DNA from 4 places in the Hymenobacter sediminicola genome. Region 1 is predicted to be linked to each of the others. Evidence: riboswitches for the same ligand, from Rfam matches in the RefSeq annotation. Region 1 holds a riboswitch; each other region holds the start of a gene.
The links. Region 1 has a riboswitch for S-adenosylmethionine ahead of metH (methionine synthase). Riboswitches for the same ligand answer to the same signal wherever they lie in the genome.

Region 1 (4,212 bases):
CAGGTGCGGGCAACAGGCACAAAGCACAGCTTACTGCTGAGTAATATCCTGAAACTCTAGATACATCTACCTGGCTGGAGGCAGTAATTCGTACTGTTTATTGCACCACCACTTCCACGCGGCGGTTGCGGGGGCGTTGCTGCGGGTCACGGTTGTCCACTATGGGGTGGGTGCCGCCGTAGCCACGGGCCGTTAGCCGCACCGAGTCGATGCCTTGCTGCACGAGGTACTGCCGCACCACGCGTGCCCGCTGCTCGGACAGGCGCAGGTTGAGAGCAACATCTCCCACATTATCCGTGTGGCCTCCTATTTCGAGGCGCAGTGTAGGCTGAGCCCGCAACGTACGGGCCAATTCATTCAGCACCGGCCGCGACGAGGGCAGCAGTGCAGCTGTACTCTGCGTGAAATACAAGTTAGGCAGCGTAACAGCGGAACCAGCCCGTAATGCACCTAAGTCAGGTAGCGTGGCAGCCGTATCCGTAGTAACGTTGGCACGGGGTGGGGCTACATCCGCCGTTGCTCTGGACTGCGCTACCGCCACCGACCGGCGTGTTTGGCGCGCGGCAGCGGCGGGCCGGGGCGCCGGCTGCACCGCAACAGGTGGCGCGGGTGCGGGTCTGGTGGGCGGGCGAGTGGGTTCAGGAATCGGTTTAGCCGTGGCCGGAAGAGCGGCAAAAAGCTGTTGCTGGCTAACGGGCTGGAATTCAGATGTTGGCTGGTCGGTGCGGCGCCACTGTAGCAGTGCCCTTGACTCCCAGCGGTTCTGAAAATATTCGACTCGCAACGGATAGTAGCGGCCTCCTTCCAGCCGAATGCGCACGGAAGCCGGCACGTGGTCCTGGTCGCGCCAGAAATCGATGAGGCGTTTCCTGCCCAGCCAGAAACGCAGCCCGTCATCCATCACGGTACTGAACTCATACTCGCCGGTTTCAGGCACCAGCAGCCAGCCTTCCCAGCGCACCGAGAAATATTCGGCCTGCACCCCGGGCGCAGGCGGCTTCTTGTCCCAGTTGAAATCAATAGCTGCGTCGGAGCGGGTAAGCACCTTCTGCTCGAAATTCATCCCATTGTAATACGTGCCCTGCAGGCCAGTACCGGCCGGCATTTTCTGTGCCAGGCTATTTCCGGCCCATAGGAGCAGCCCCGGCAGCACAACAGTGTAGAAACGAAGTAGCATAGTCAACCATTAATGGGAAACAGAAACGACCAACTAGGAAACGATACTATATGCCAGCAATTATATTAATTCAGCTCAAAACTTCTTTGCTCTTCCGGCTGGCTCCTGGCTTGCTAGGCCTCTTTTCTACGAATTGAAATTTGAAGATTCCGGTTGTATCTTCGCTGTGTTACTTATCCAGAAAGACCGAGGGACTGGGCCCGACGACGTCTTAGCAACCTGAAATAAAACAAGGTGCTAATTCCCTTTCCAGGGCCTTTGCGGGCAATGGAAGAAGATAAGTACGGAACCGGCCTTCGCGCCCGGCTCTTTCTGGATAGGCACTTTTTGCCGCTGATTCCCCTTAGAAGAGCCGATATGCCGACCGTCCTCCCTGCCTCCGCCACTACTGCGTCTCCCCTCCACGACATCCTGCGTCAGCGCGTGCTGATTCTCGACGGCGCTATGGGCACCATGATTCAGCGCCATACGCTCACGGAGGAGGATTTCCGGGGCACGCGCTTCGCCGACCACCCCAAGCCTCTGCGCGGCAACAACGACCTGCTCAGCCTCACGCGGCCTGATATTATCCGCGGCATTCACGACGAGTATTTCGCGGCCGGGGCCGACATGGTGGAAACCAACACGTTTAGCGGCACCACCATCGCCCAGGCCGACTACGGGCTGGAGCATGTGGTATATGAGCTGAACTACGAGTCGGCGCGGCTGGCGCGGGAGTCGGCTGATGCGTTTACGGCCCTCACGCCCGACAAGCCGCGCTTCGTGGCCGGGGCCGTGGGGCCCACCAACCGCACCGCCAGCCTCTCGCCCGACGTGAACCGCCCCGGCTTCCGGGCCGTGACGTTCGATGAGCTGGCCACCGCCTATCTGGAGCAGGTGCGCGGCCTCGTGGACGGCGGCTCCGACGCGCTGCTCATCGAAACCATCTTCGACACGCTCAACGCCAAAGCAGCTTTGTACGCGGTGCAGAAGTTCTTCGACGAAGGCGGCAAAGTGGTGCCCGTCATGATTTCGGGCACGATTACCGACGCTTCGGGCCGCACCCTGAGCGGGCAGACGGTGGAGGCCTTCTGGAACTCCATCCGCCACCTGCCGCTCTTGAGCGTAGGGCTGAACTGCGCCCTCGGTGCCGACCAGCTGAAGGTGTACATCAAGGAGCTGAGCCGCATTGCCGACGTACACATTTCGGCTTACCCCAACGCCGGCTTGCCCAACGCGTTTGGTGGCTACGATGAGTCGGCCCAGGAATTTGCGGGCGTGGTGGAAGGCTACCTGGCCGACGGACTGGTGACGGTGGTGGGCGGCTGTTGCGGCACCACGCCCCAGCACATCGGTGAGCTGGCCCGGCTGGCGGAGAAATACGCGCCACGGGCGTTACCGGAAGTACCCAAAGCCACCCGCCTGAGTGGCCTGGAACCGTTCGGCGTGTATCCCGACAGTCTGTTCGTGAACGTGGGCGAGCGGTGCAACGTGACGGGTAGCCGAGCCTTCGCCCGCCTCATCCGCACCGGCAACTATGAGCAGGCCCTGCAGGTGGCCCGCGACCAAGTGGAAGGCGGCGCGCAGGTCATCGACGTGAACATGGACGAAGGCATGCTGGACTCGGAGCAGGCCATGACTACGTTCCTGAACCTGATTGCTTCGGAGCCCGACATTTCGCGGGTGCCCGTCATGATTGACTCCTCGAAGTGGAGCGTGCTCGAAGCCGGCCTCAAGTGCGTGCAGGGCAAGAGCATCGTCAACTCCATTTCGCTCAAGGAAGGCGAAGAAGTATTTAAACAGCGGGCCCGTACCGTGCGCCAGTACGGCGCGGCCGTGGTGGTTATGGCCTTCGACGAGAACGGCCAGGCCGACAACTACGAGAAGCGCATCGAAATCTGCCGGCGCAGCTACGATATCCTGGTGAACGAAGTCGGTTTCCCGGCCGAGGACATCATCTTCGACCCCAACATCCTGACGGTGGGCACCGGCATGGAAGAGCACCGCAACTACGCGCTGGACTTCATCGAGGCCGTCCGCTGGATTAAAGCCAACCTGCCCGGCGCCCTCACCAGCGGTGGCGTCTCAAACATCAGTTTCTCCTTCCGCGGCAACGACGTGGTGCGCGAGGCCATGCACTCTTCCTTCCTCTACCACGCCATCCGCGCCGGCCTGGACATGGGCATCGTGAACCCCAGTCAGCTGGCTGTGTACGACGAGGTTCCGAAGGACCTGCTGGAGCTGGTGGAAGACGTGCTCCTGAACCGTCGCCCCGATGCTACTGAGCGTCTCGTGGACTTTGCCGACACGGTGAAGCAGAAGGACAAGGTGGAAGTGGTGGCCGACGCCTGGCGCAGCCTCCCGGTGAAGGAACGCCTGCAACACGCGCTGGTGAAAGGCATTACCGAATTCATCGACCAGGACACCGAGGAGGTGCGGCAGCTGGTGGGCCGCCCGCTGGAGGTGATTGAAGGCCCGCTAATGGCCGGTATGAACGTGGTGGGTGACCTGTTCGGGGCGGGCAAAATGTTTTTGCCCCAGGTGGTGAAATCGGCCCGGGTGATGAAGAAAGCGGTGGCCTACTTGGAGCCCTACCTGCTGGCCGACAAGCAGAGCGGCGACCGGCAAACAGCCGGCAAAATTCTGCTGGCCACAGTGAAAGGCGACGTGCACGACATCGGCAAGAACATCGTGGGCGTGGTGCTGGCCTGCAACAACTTCGATATTGTGGACCTGGGCGTGATGGTGCCGCTGGAACGTATTCTCGACGAAGCCGCCAAGCAGCAAGTGGACGTCATCGGGCTAAGCGGCCTGATTACACCGAGCCTCGATGAAATGGTGTACGTGGCGCAGGAAATGGAGAAGCGCGGCCTGAAAACGCCGTTGCTCATCGGTGGTGCTACCACCTCACGCCTGCACGCCGCCGTGAAGATTGCGCCCAACTACTCCGGACCCATCGTGCACGTCAACGACGCGTCCCGCTCGGTGGGTGTGGCGGCAGCGCTGTTGGGTTCGGCCGATGCGGAGTACGCCCGCACCGTGCGTGAGGAGTACCG
Region 2 (4,212 bases), 1.9 Mb from region 1:
GGGCTTTCCAGTAAATGAGGCAACCTAAATAGCCGTATTCGGGTCGAATTGCTCCAGGTAGTCGGCCACGCGACGCACGAATTGGCCACCGAGCGAGCCATCTACCACGCGGTGGTCGTAGCTGTGGCTCAGGAACATGAAGTGGCGAATGCCAATCAAGTCGCCCTGCGGAGTTTCGATGACGGCCGGCTTCTTCTTGATAGCGCCAACAGCCATGATGGCTACCTGTGGCTGCATGATGATGGGCGTGCCCATCACGTTGCCGAATGAGCCGACGTTGGATACCGTGTAGGTGCCGCCTTCCAGATCTTCGGGCTTCAGCTTGTTGGCGCGGGCGCGGTTGGCGAGGTCATTCACCCGCTTGCTCAAGCCGTTGAGGTTAAGCTGGTCGGCGTTGTGAATCACGGGCACAATGAGGTTGCCGGAAGGCAGCGCCACCGCTACACCCACGTTGATGTCACGCTTCTTGATGATGTAGTCGCCTTCTACCGATACGTTGATGTTCGGGAAGTCCTGGATAGCGCGCGCAATGGCCTGGATGAAGATGGGCGTGAAGGTGAGGTTTTCGCCCTCGCGCTTCTTGTAGCCATCCTTGTGCTTGTTGCGCCAGTTCACGATGTCCGTCACGTCGGCCTCTACGAAGGAAGTAACGTGGGGCGAGATGCGCTTAGAGTCAACCATGCGTTGCGCAATCATTTTGCGCATCCGGTCCATCTCAATCAGTTCCTGGTTTCCACTTACTGAGGGCGCCGCTTTGGGCGCTGCCGCTGGTGTTTGGGCTACTGGCTGTGCTGCCGGAACTGCTGCCTGAAGAGCAGGAGTAGCGGGGGCCTGCTGAGCTGCTGGTTGAGCTGCCGCCGCCTGTGCAGCACCAAGTGGCTTCTTGCCGCCAGCTACATAGTCAAGAATATCTTTCTTCGTGACCCGGCCTTCGCTACCAGTACCGGGCAGATACTCTAGGTCGGCCATCGAAATGCCTTCTTCGCGGGCAATGCTGAGCACCAGCGGCGAATAGAAGCGGCCCGGCTGCGGCTGAGCGGCTGGGGCACTCACTGCCTGCGCTTGGTTGGCCTGTGGGTCGCCGGCTTCGGGCAGATAGGGCACTGCCGCCACGCCGTTGTCGGAGGAGGTAGCAGTGGCTTGGGCAGCTGCCGGAGCAGAAGCACCAGCATTGGCTGCATCAGTTTCCACAATAGCAATAGGAGCGCCTACGGCTACTACCTGGCCTTCCTGCACCAGAATTTCCTGCAGCACGCCGGCATGAATGGCAGGCACTTCGGTATCAACTTTGTCGGTTGCTACTTCAAGCACGGATTCATCCTGCTCGATGGTGTCGCCAACTTGTTTAAGCCATTTCAGGACGGTGCCTTCCATGATGGATTCGCCCATCTTGGGCATCGTCATTTCCACTCGTGCCATGCGGTTGGGGTAGGGGTTGGAGTATTGGGTGGGGAATTTGCGGACTCAAAGGTAACAGAAAGCCACAACGCCGGCCAATGCCATTGGTTGCCGCGCTGCAAATGTCTAGTGCAGGTATACCTACTTGCGTCTGCTGCTTCGGGTTGTATATTTGCCGTGCGCTCCTTTCACGGAGTACTTATCAAGAAAGGCGGAGGGACAGGCCCTATGATGCCTTAGCAACCAGTAGCAATACCAGGTGCTAAATCCTGTTTCAGGCGTGCTACGGCAGGCTTGGGAGAAGATAAGCTGAATGATGCCCCGCTGCTGCGGGTGCGGCTCTTCTGACTTATCGGAAGGGCTTTTTTTATGCCCATTTCGGTAAGGAATCTTGATCAGGTGCTTTGGTAGGGGAGGCGTTTCATTCACCTCAATACGTCCTTTTCCTATGCGTACCACATGCTGTTCTCAACCTGCTACCACTGCCGCTGCTCAGGCATTCGGAAAGAAAACCTGTGCTGATGTTGCCCTACTATGGCCTGGGCTGGCTACTTCTGGTTTGTTTTCCTGGACTGTTTAGGTATTGAATATGCTGCGTAAAAACATCAATATCGGGCTGTTTGGCTTCGGAGTGGTAGGGCAGGGGCTGCACACGGTACTGGAGCGTACGCCGGGCCTGCGGGCCCGCATCGGGCGTATCGGGGTGAAGGACCGCGCTAAGCCGCGTACGTTGCCTCCAGGCCTGTTTACCTTCAGCCGCCACGACTTGCTCGACGACCCTGCGTTGGACGTAATAGTAGAATTGATTGACGATGCTGACGAAGCCTACCTCATTGTGACCGAGGCACTGCGCCGGGGTAAAGCAGTCGTAACGGCTAACAAAAAGATGCTGGCTGAGCATCTGGGGGAGCTTATTGAGTTGCAGCGTGAAACGGGCACGCCGCTCCTCTACGAAGCAGCTGCTTGTGCCAGCCTGCCCGTAATCCGCAATCTGGAAGAGTACTACGACACGGATTTGCTGGAGTCGGTGGAAGGTATCATCAACGGCTCCACCAATTACATTCTTACGGCCATGCACCGCGACGCCTTGTCGTTTGGGCAGGCATTAAGCCAAGCGCAGGCCTTGGGCTTCGCCGAGAGCAACCCCGCTCTGGATGTGGAAGGTCTTGATGCTCGCAACAAGCTGGTGCTGCTGCTAGCCCATGCCTTTGGGCTGGTAGTGGCCCCTGAGCAACTGCTTACGCTTGGCATCGACAGGCTAAGCCCACTGGCTACGGCGTATGCGAAGGAACAAGGCTATGCTCTGAAGCTGGTGGCAGAAGCGCGGCGCTTGCCCAACGGCACTATTGCGGCGGCGGTGCTGCCTACCCTGGTGAAGCCGGAGCACGAACTAGCGCATGTGCACGACGAATACAATGGCCTCATCACCCAAAGCAGTTTCGCCGACCGGCAGTTTTTTCTGGGCCGCGGTGCCGGGGCTTTTCCTACCGCTTCGGCCGTGCTCAGCGACCTGTCGGCCCTCACCTATGGCTACCGCTACGAGTACAAAAAACTGCGCCAGCAAACCCATCTGGCGTTGGGGGCCGCCGCTGCTGAGGTGGAAGTACTGGTTACGTTTACGGCGGAAACAGCCCCAGACCCGGCCGATTTTAGCCGCGTGCATGAGCAGTTCCAATCCGATGTGCGGGGCCACTACCTGACCGGTACTATTGGGCTAGAACAGTTGGCGCAGGCCCGCTGGCTGCGGGAGCCAGGTATTTGTGTCGTGCGGCTACCGGGCTCGTTGCGGGCTGCCCAAGCAGTAGACAAGCAGTAGAAGCTGCCGCTGGTGCCATCGGAAATACGCAATAGAAAAAGGGCCGGGCGGTTTCGGCACAAGTGCCAGAAGCCGTCCGGCCCTTTTTCGTTTCAGCCTTCAGAACAGAAGTTCAGGCGTACTGCTTGGCTGCTTACTCTGGGTGCCGGAATAAGGCCTCAAGTGAGCTGTGGCACTAGGGGCTTCGCAATACTACGGCCAATCATGAGGGCCAGCACGTTGCCCAAAATGATGGAAATGATGTTCATGAAGATGTTCTGCGCGAAAAAAGGAAGTTGCGCGAACGAGCGAACAACAGAATCGTCGGGGACACGCCCGCCTTTCAGCGACATCTGGGCCACGGTTTCGGCGTAGGTCTGCGGAATGCTGGCATCCACAAACTGGCAGTAAAGCAGATCGAGGGAAAAGCAGAACACCAACGTGCCCAATGAAAGCACTAGCAGCAGCCAGATGCCTTTTACTGGATTCAGGTGGTTGCGGAACGCCTCTGCGCGGTGCTGGTAGATTGGAAATGTGTGGAGCAGTCCTTCCGCCAGCAGCATCAGCAGCCCCGGTACCACAGGCAGCAGAATCATCTTGTCGTCGCGGAATAATCCGGTATCAGCATCCATCCAGTTGTAGAATACCGCATAAAGCATTGCCAGGTATACCAACGATGTCAGCAGGGACCAAGTCAGCAAAGGAAAAAGAAGATCTTTTTTCATAGTAAGTAGAGCTAAGAACGTTTTTTCTTGGACGCAGCACGGAGGCTGGCCTGGTAGTACAGGATGCTCAGGCTGGTATGTAGTGCCAGTGTCCAGGTATAGCGCCCGGAAGCATAATCCAGCTTGAAAACCAACGTATTAATCACCAATGCAACGACATAAGGCAGGATGATGCCCAGTAGCAGCAACGCCCGGAAAACCGGATCCTGCACGGCTGTATCTATGGTTCGGGGAAACTGAAAAGAACGGCCGGCAAACAGGCGGCGGTGTAGCCTCAGGCTGGCTGCTGTGGTA
Region 3 (4,212 bases), 2.0 Mb from region 1:
GGCTATCAAGCAGATGGTGCGCGGCGTGTTGTTTGGCTCCGAGTATGTCACGCAGAAGCCACTTCTTACGGGCACGCTGGCGGAGCGCGAAGAGGCCGTGCAACGCCGCATCCGGGCCTACCGCAATACAGCCGCCGCCGAAGGAGCCGTGACGGGCGCCGGTGGCTTCCTGCTCGGCCTCGCCGATTTTCCGCTGCTGCTCAGCATCAAGCTCAAGCTGCTTTTCGATGTGGCCGCCCTCTACGGCTACGATGCGCGCGACTATTCCGAGCGGGTTTATCTGTTGCACATTTTCCAGCTGGCCTTCAGCAGCCAGCACACCCGCAATGAAACCTACCAGCGCCTTGCCACCTGGGAAACCTACCGCCACACGCTTCCGCCCGACGTGCACGACTTCGATTGGCGCACCTTCCAGCAGGAGTACCGCGACTACATCGACCTCGCTAAAATGGCCCAGCTGGTACCCGTTATTGGGGCGGCAGTAGGAGCAGTGGCTAACTACCGCCTTCTGGAGCAGCTTGGCGAAACCGCTATCAACTGCTACCGCATGCGCTGGTTTGAGGGCCAAGAACCGAAAAAGGAGTTGTCATCCTGAGCGGAGCGAAGGACCTTATCACGCCCCCACAAGTATCAACGGCGTCGGGCATAACAAGGTCCTTCGCTCCGCTCAAGATGACTCGGTATTTTCAAAATACCAAAGCACAAAAGAGCCCCGCCAATGCTGGCGGGGCTCTTTGCTTATTCACTGCGAAAACTAACCTTTGGCTTTGCGGTGGCCTTTGTGCTTTTCGGCTTTTTCAGCGCGCAGCTGGGCGTATTTGGTGTACTGCTCGGCACTCAGGATTTGTTTGAGCTGCGCTTCGTACCGCTCCTTGCCAGCCTTCATTGCCTGATGGCGCTGGGTTTTGTCGGTGGTGGCAAGCTGGGCGCGCTTGGCCTCCATTTCCTTGTACCGGACAATGTGCAGCTCACGCACTTGTGCCGTCTGAGCGGCGGATAAACCCAACTCCTTTGCGAGGCGTTGCGCGGCGTGGTCGGCGCGCTGTTCGGGTGTTTTTGGCGTTTTGCCGGCCTGCTCCATTCTGGCCTTGCGGTCGGGTTTGGTGGTAGCTGTCTGGGCTGAAGCTACACTAACCGAAAAGGCAAAAACAGCGAGCAGAACGAGAGGATTTTTCATGACAGAGGTATTAGAATTGTTGAATTTGAGAAAAGAGGCACTTGCGCTTTGAGGGCAGTTTTTGTGCTTGTGGAATGCCTATACGCAACTCAGATGCCAGTTTTTTCAAATAGAATAGTTCGGGTGAAATAAAAAAAAGTCAATAGTGGGGTTAAACTTTACCTGCAATGTGTGGTCGGCTCTTCGCAAGGTGGCTATGGAAGTACCACACGCCGGTTTGTAAATGCACGTCGGCCGAACGTACCTTTGCCGCATCAATTCTTTACCGACAAAGGATTGTTTTTATACAGAGGCGCTGAGAGACAGGCTCTATGAAGCGTCGGCAACCACCCGGATACTGCCGGAACGGTGCCAATTCCTGACCATATAAAAACAAGTTGCCGTGGATTTCCTGCCTCGCCTTACTGCCCGTTTCGTTGTTTCTGCTGCTTTCCGGCGCCTACCTATGGAGGCCCGGGGCTGTTGTAGCACAGGCTGTTGTTGCTGCTGAGTGCACCTGGAATTGCTGATCGGGTCTATCCCTTGTCGGTTGGTAATGGGCTAGGCTGATGCCTGCCTGCGTTTTCTTCCCCTGTATTTTCTGGCTGCCCGGCCCGCTTGCCTAGCTGGCATGCGGCTCTGCGCTTCTGCCCGTGGCAGATGGCGCCGGCCTGTTCACTGATCCGCGAAGCTGCGCTTCGTGCTGCCCTATTGTATGCTTAAAAAATCATTGGAACTGCTGCGGCAGGAAGCGGCTGAAACGGGCGCTAACACTCTCAAACGAAGCCTGAACGGCTTCAATCTCATCACCATCGGCATTGGTGTTATCATCGGGGCGGGCCTGTTCTCCCTCACCGGTATTGCGGCCGCCAACAATGCCGGGCCGGCCGTTACGCTTTCCTTCATTGTGGCGGCGGTGGGTTGTGCGTTTTCAGCGCTGTGCTACGCCGAATTTGCCTCCATGGTACCTGTGTCCGGCTCAGCCTACACCTACGCCTACGCCACTATGGGTGAGCTGTTTGCCTGGATTATCGGTTGGGACTTGGTGCTGGAATACTCGGTGGGGGCTGCCACGGTAGCCATCAGTTGGTCGCAGTACCTGCTCAAATTCTTGAGCAAATACGGTATCAACCTGCCACCGCAGCTCGTGCTTTCCCCTTTCGAAACGGCCAAGCTCGCCGATGGAAGCATCGTACACGGCTTTGTGAACGTACCGGCCATGCTCATTGTGCTGGCCATTACCATGATTATTATTCGTGGCACGCAAGGCTCAGCGTGGTTCAATGCGCTGGTAGTCACGCTGAAAGTGGCCGTGGTGCTGGTGTTTATCGGGCTGGGGTGGCAATACATTGATCCGGCTAACTACCAGCCATACATTCCGCAGAATACGGGTGTATTCGGCGAGTTTGGCTGGAGCGGCATTCTGCGCGGGGCCGGCGTAGTATTCTTCGTGTTCATCGGCTTCGATATTGTGGCTACTATGGCGCAGGAGACCAAGAATCCACAGCGCAATATGCCCATCGGCATCATTGGCTCGCTGCTGGTGTGTACGGTGCTGTTTGTGCTTTTCGGCCACGTGATGACCGGCCTAGCTAACTACACCGAGTTCAAGGACAGTGCGGCGCCAGTGGCCATTGCCATCGAAAAAACGCCGTATGCCTGGCTGTCGTCGGCCGTGATTCTGGCCATTATCATCGGCTACACGTCCGTGATTCTGGTGGATTTGCTGGGGCAGAGCCGCGTATTTTTCTCCATGGCGAAGGACGGCCTGCTGCCGCCGGTTTTCGCCCGCATTCACGAGCGGTTCCGCACGCCATTGCAGTCGAATCTTTTGCTGGGGCTGTTTATTGCGCTGTTTGCCGGCTTCGTGCCCATTTCGGTAGTGGGCGAGATGACGAGCATCGGCACGCTGCTGGCCTTTGTAATGGTGTGCGTGGGCATCCTGATTATGCGCAAGAAAGAGCCTAACGCGCCGCGCGGCTTCCGCACGCCGTTCGTGCCGCTGGTGCCCATTCTCGGCATCCTGACCTGCGTGCTGATGATGGTGTCGTTGCCGTGGGAAACGTGGCTGCGGCTGGCCGTGTGGCTGGCTATCGGCCTAGGCATCTATTTCGGGTACGGCCGCAAGCACAGCAAGCTGGGGAATGCCGAAGACGCGAGCCGGTAGGCGAAGAGCGGGAAAGAGTGTTCCGCTATGGCACTCTTTCCCACACTTCGCCCGCTTTGCTGACCATCTTCACCATTCCCGCGCGGCGGTCGTAGTACAGTTCCTGCATGAAAGAGGAAGGTGCCGATGGGCAAGAGGGTCCTCTATCTGTGCCAATGAATGCAATGACATCGTTGTACTGCCGGCCCCGGACTGTGATCTGCATAAATGGACCATTCAAGTTCTCACCGCGTGGGAACTTCAAACCCCAACAATTGAAATAGTCGCTGTTCAAATTCGTATTGCCAACAAACCCGTACCACATTCCTTCCACGTAAAACTGGCTTCGATTCTTGTCGTATCCCCCGGATATCGAATTTGAAAGCATCGCAGCGTCACGATGAAATTGTATTTCCTGTGTTCCGCGCATGCTATCAGTGGCACTCAACCAAACAGTTACTCGGTCGTGGTAGCTCAAAAGTTTAGGTGTACCACTAGGTATTCCAGGAGGGCCGTATTCTCTTTTATCAGCTTTATTTTGTTGATAGACTTTGTTGACTCGATACCCTCGCTGTACGCCTTGCTGGTTCTCAAATCTCCAGACTTCGCCTTCCTGCGCGGATAGCCATGGTTTGTCGCTGTCAGTGAAGTGGTAATAAGGTATGCCATCAATCATGCGCAGGCCATCCACTGTTTCCTCCTTTTTACAAGACGAGCTGAGCACGGTGGCCCAACTCAACAGCAGGTACATCAGAATGTGTGTCTTGCTCATACCAGTAAGCTGTTAGTTTCTGCTGAATGTCGCTCTACACATGCAGATAGCCATACCGAAAGTGGGTCGAATTAGACTTAATTTTAAAGAAATATTTATATGTAATGCGTTGATAAAAAGATTATTAATGTGCTTAAA
Region 4 (4,212 bases), 770 kb from region 1:
TTCCTTATCGGTCTTCCATACTTTGCTGGTAGTACCGTACAGCATATTTACTCCTTCTACTTTCCCTTCTTTGCTTCCACAGGAAGCCGTGAAGAGCGAAACCAGCACGAGCAGGCTGGCCAGGTAGCGGAACGGATGGGAGAGGGTTTTCATACGTTTCTTGATGGTTGGTTGGGAGATGAGTACTGCTCTTGATGCACGCGCCAAGCACTGGCTGGCATTGTAGCAGTTGTTGGGCTTCTTACGGCAGCAACCCGCAAGTTGTTCAATACTTCAAAGCCTGAATATGACGCACGGATGCTCATAACTTATTGTTGGCCTTGGCGTAAAAAGCCCTGACCAGCAACCGTTGTGTTTCTCGTCAATCTTTCTCCCTCTCATCCAAAACCAACGCACGACTATGGGACTGTTTGATTTTCTCTCGAATGAAGGCGAAAAAAAGCCCGTTGAGCCCGCTAACAAGCCCGCTGCCGGAGGTGGTACCGATTTTTTCGGCAATGCCAACGCGAATGCTGAGCAAGGTGAAACCTACACCGTAGTAAGCGGTGATTCGCTGTCGAAAATTGCCAAAAACCATTACGGAGATGCTGCCAAATGGCACCAGATCTACGATGCCAACAAAGGCATCATCGGTTCTAATCCCGACCACATTGAGGTAGGCCAAGTGCTTACGATGCCTAAATTATAGATTTCCCCACACAGGAAAAGTTATAAAAGCCACTCAAATCTGAGTGGCTTTTTTATTGCTCTAATTGGCCGAAGACACTTGTTTTACCCCTACTGATCCGGGCACTATCAGTATAGTTCTGCCACCTGGTTTGGATGCCTGTGGTTAGCCTGAGCGTAGATCACCATGCATCTAAAAATCATATTACTTTGATTTATAATATGTTAATAGCATTTTATAAATACTGCTAGCAATCTGTGCTGACACGTAAAATATTTTTCGCAGCTATTGCGGATATCAAATTTGCGCGTATACCTTTGCAACACCAACTCGGTACTCCCCCGCTCGCGGCGGGGCAGTTTTCATAGGATTTATACAGAAGCGGCGAGAGAACAGGCTCCCTGACCCGCTGGCAACCTTCGACCGCGCGAAAGGTGCCAATTCCTGCCCGACCGGCTTTTGCCGACGGGGCATATAACTCGAGTGCCATGGAAAACACCCTCGCTTTCGTTCTGCCGTACCCTGCCGCCCCGGTTGCCTCTTGGCATACCGCCTCGCCGCTGGGTTTCCGCGTTTCTGAGCCTGCCATTGCGGCTTCTACTTCTAGACTGCGAAAGCGCTGTTGCGGCGCGTGTTGTTGCTAGCCTGATTTCCGGTTAGCCAGCGCTCCTGCCTTCCCCAACGCCTATGCCCGGCATTCCCGTGGCGGCCGTTGGCGGACCCTCCCACAGTTTACTGTTTGCCGTGCTGCATCGTCAGCCGATACTGAGGCTGTGGCCCCTGTGCGCATTACAGTAGCCGTTTCAGCGTATTTCACTTCGCTTTTCCTCCTGCTTCTTTCTTAAAATCAAAGACTACTATGTCTACTCCAGCCCTTCATTTCGAGACGCTCCAACTCCACGCCGGCCAGCAGCCCGACCCCGTAACCGGGTCCCGCGCAGTGCCTATTCACCAAACTACTTCCTACGTGTTCAAGAATGCAGAGCACGGCGCCAACCTGTTTGCGCTGAAGGAGTTCGGCAACATCTACACCCGTTTGATGAACCCGACTACCGATGTGTTTGAGCAGCGTATTGCGGCGTTGGAAGGCGGCGTAGCGGCGTTGGCTGTAGCATCGGGGCAGGCCGCGCAGTTCATTGCCCTCAACAACATTCTGCAGGCTGGCGACAATTTTGTGAGTACCACGCATCTGTATGGTGGCACCTACAACCAATTTAAAGTGGCCTTCAAACGGCTGGGCATTGAGGTTCGCTTCGCTGATGGCGACCGGCCAGAAAAGTTTGAGGCACTGATTGATGAGAACACCAAGGCACTCTACCTCGAGACCATCGGCAACCCCAGCTTCAGCGTGCCGGACTTCGAGCGGATTGCGGCCATTGCCAAGAAGCACGACCTGCCACTAATCGTCGATAATACGTTTGGGGCGGGCGGCTACTTGTTCCGGCCCCTGGAGCACGGCGCGCACATCGTGGTAGAATCGGCCACGAAATGGATTGGCGGACACGGCACCAGCATCGGGGGCGTGATTGTGGATGGTGGCACCTATGATTTCGGCAACGGCAAGTTTCCGCAGTTTACGGAGCCGAGTGAGGGCTACCACGGGCTGGTATTCAATGAGGTATTTGGCAAAGGCGGGCCATTCGGCAACATTGCCTTTATTATCCGGGCCCGGGTAGAAGGGCTGCGCGATTTTGGGCCTTCACAAAGCCCATTCAACTCTTTCCTGTTATTGCAAGGCCTCGAAACGCTGAGCCTACGCGTGGAGCGCACTGTGGAAAACACGCTGCGCATCGCGACGTGGCTGGAACAGCATCCGCAAGTGGAAGCGGTGAACTATCCGGGTCTGAAAAGCAGCCCCTATTACGGGCTAGCTCAGAAATACCTGACCCGCGGTGCTGGCGGGGTGCTCACCTTCGCCATCAGAGGCAGCAAGGATACGGCGACTCAATTTATCGACAACCTGAAACTGGTGAGCCACTTGGCCAACGTCGGCGACGCCAAAACGCTCATCATCCAGCCCTCAGCTACTACGCACCAGCAGCTTTCCGAAGCCGAGCAGCGCGCCGCCGGCGTTACGCCAACGTTGCTGCGTTTGTCGGTGGGCATTGAGCACTTCGAAGATATTCGCGCTGATCTGGCGCAGGCGTTTGAGGCGGTGCGCAATGCCGTACCGCAGAAAACCCAGACTTCGGACAGCACGCTGCTGCCGGAGCCGCAACCCGAACATGCCGCTACGCTGGAGGTCTAGAGAGAGGGGTAAAGTCCGGCCGTTTTGAGAGGGCGGCCGGCTTCACCTCCAGACTAGCGGTACGCGGGCAAGAAGCTGCTTTTTTTGTGAGAGAGGGAAGTAGCCCTACTTGTCCGCCCATAGCCGGGGCTGAGCTGGCAGAAGCTGGCTCAGCCTGCGGGCTATACTAATAAAAGGCATTCTGAAGCATGGCTTCAGCTGCATTCCGAAATGGGTATCCGTTTCAATTTCATTTGACGAGTTATGAGCGACGAACCGCACTTCTTCCGGCTGCCCCGTGCTTTACGGCTGGAAAGTGGCGCCGTGCTGCCGCAGGTGGAAGTAGCATACCAGACCTACGGCCACCTCAAGCCCACCCGCGACAACGTGGTATGGGTATGCCACGCCCTGACCGCCAACGCCAACGTGCTGGACTGGTGGCCCGGCCTGTTCGGAGCAAGCTGCTATTTCGACCCTGCGGACTGGTTTATTGTCTGCGCCAATGTGGTGGGCTCTTGCTATGGCAGCACCGGTCCGCTTTCCGTGGACGAAACAACCGGTCTGGCGGCTTATCAGGAGTTTCCGCTTCTCACCGTCCGCGACCTGGTGGCGGTGCATGAGGCGCTACGGGAGCATCTGGCCCTGCACCAAATTCATACCCTAATTGGTGGCTCATTGGGCGGGCAGCAAGCGGTGGAATGGGCGGTGCAGCGGCCGGCCTTGTTTGAAAATCTAGTGCTACTGGCCACCAATGCGCGTCATTCGGCTTGGGGCATTGCGTTCAATGAAGCGCAGCGGCTGGCTATTCTCGCCGACCCAAGTTACTCTACCACTGCTCCCGATGGGGGCGCCGCTGGCCTGCGGGCAGCTAGGGCGGTGGCCCTGCTTAGCTACCGCAGCTATGACGCTTACCAGCGGAGCCAGACCGAGCCCAACGAGGAAGCGCTGGACGACTATAGGGCCAGTTCCTACCAGCGCTACCAGGGCGACAAGCTGGTGGCCCGCTTCAACGCCCACTCCTACGTGGCCCTTTCCCGGACAATGGACACGCACCATGTAGGGCGCGGCCGAAGCGGCATTCGGGCGGCGCTGGAGCGGATTCGGGCCCGTACACTGGTGATTGGTATTACGTCGGATGTGCTATTTCCGCCTGCCGAGCAGCAGTTACTGGCACGCTACATCCAGGGGGCCATGTACGCCGAGATGGACTCGCCCTTCGGCCATGACGGATTCCTGATTGAAACCGCTCAAATCACACATGTACTCGAACGATTTTACGTCCAGACCTATGTTCATTGATTCTGTGCCGTTTACCGGG

Region 2: another riboswitch for S-adenosylmethionine. It lies ahead of H4317_RS12150 (homoserine dehydrogenase); the one in region 1 lies ahead of metH (methionine synthase).
Region 3: another riboswitch for S-adenosylmethionine. It lies ahead of H4317_RS11565 (amino acid permease); the one in region 1 lies ahead of metH (methionine synthase).
Region 4: another riboswitch for S-adenosylmethionine. It lies ahead of H4317_RS16935 (O-acetylhomoserine aminocarboxypropyltransferase/cysteine synthase family protein); the one in region 1 lies ahead of metH (methionine synthase).

Annotation. Positions count from the first base shown of each region.
Region 1 is NZ_CP060202.1:215,714-219,925, forward strand. Features, by position in the region: gene H4317_RS00995 (PA14 domain-containing protein) at 98-1,177, opposite strand; SAM riboswitch class I at 1,348-1,461, shown strand; gene metH (methionine synthase) at 1,535-4,212, shown strand, end outside.
Region 2 is NZ_CP060202.1:2,842,209-2,846,420, reverse strand. Features, by position in the region: gene H4317_RS12155 (dihydrolipoamide acetyltransferase family protein) at 25-1,419, opposite strand; SAM riboswitch class I at 1,595-1,709, shown strand; gene H4317_RS12150 (homoserine dehydrogenase) at 1,988-3,214, shown strand; gene H4317_RS12145 (hypothetical protein) at 3,373-3,894, opposite strand; gene H4317_RS12140 (hypothetical protein) at 3,930-4,212, opposite strand, start outside.
Region 3 is NZ_CP060202.1:2,703,054-2,707,265, reverse strand. Features, by position in the region: gene H4317_RS11575 (EcsC family protein) at 1-595, shown strand, start outside; gene H4317_RS11570 (DUF4890 domain-containing protein) at 755-1,177, opposite strand; SAM riboswitch class I at 1,457-1,550, shown strand; gene H4317_RS11565 (amino acid permease) at 1,872-3,323, shown strand; gene H4317_RS11560 (hypothetical protein) at 3,349-4,074, opposite strand.
Region 4 is NZ_CP060202.1:3,954,085-3,958,296, forward strand. Features, by position in the region: gene H4317_RS16925 (lipocalin family protein) at 1-153, opposite strand, end outside; gene H4317_RS16930 (LysM peptidoglycan-binding domain-containing protein) at 401-688, shown strand; SAM riboswitch class I at 1,036-1,148, shown strand; gene H4317_RS16935 (O-acetylhomoserine aminocarboxypropyltransferase/cysteine synthase family protein) at 1,527-2,915, shown strand; gene H4317_RS16940 (homoserine O-acetyltransferase family protein) at 3,159-4,193, shown strand; gene H4317_RS16945 (hypothetical protein) at 4,183-4,212, shown strand, end outside.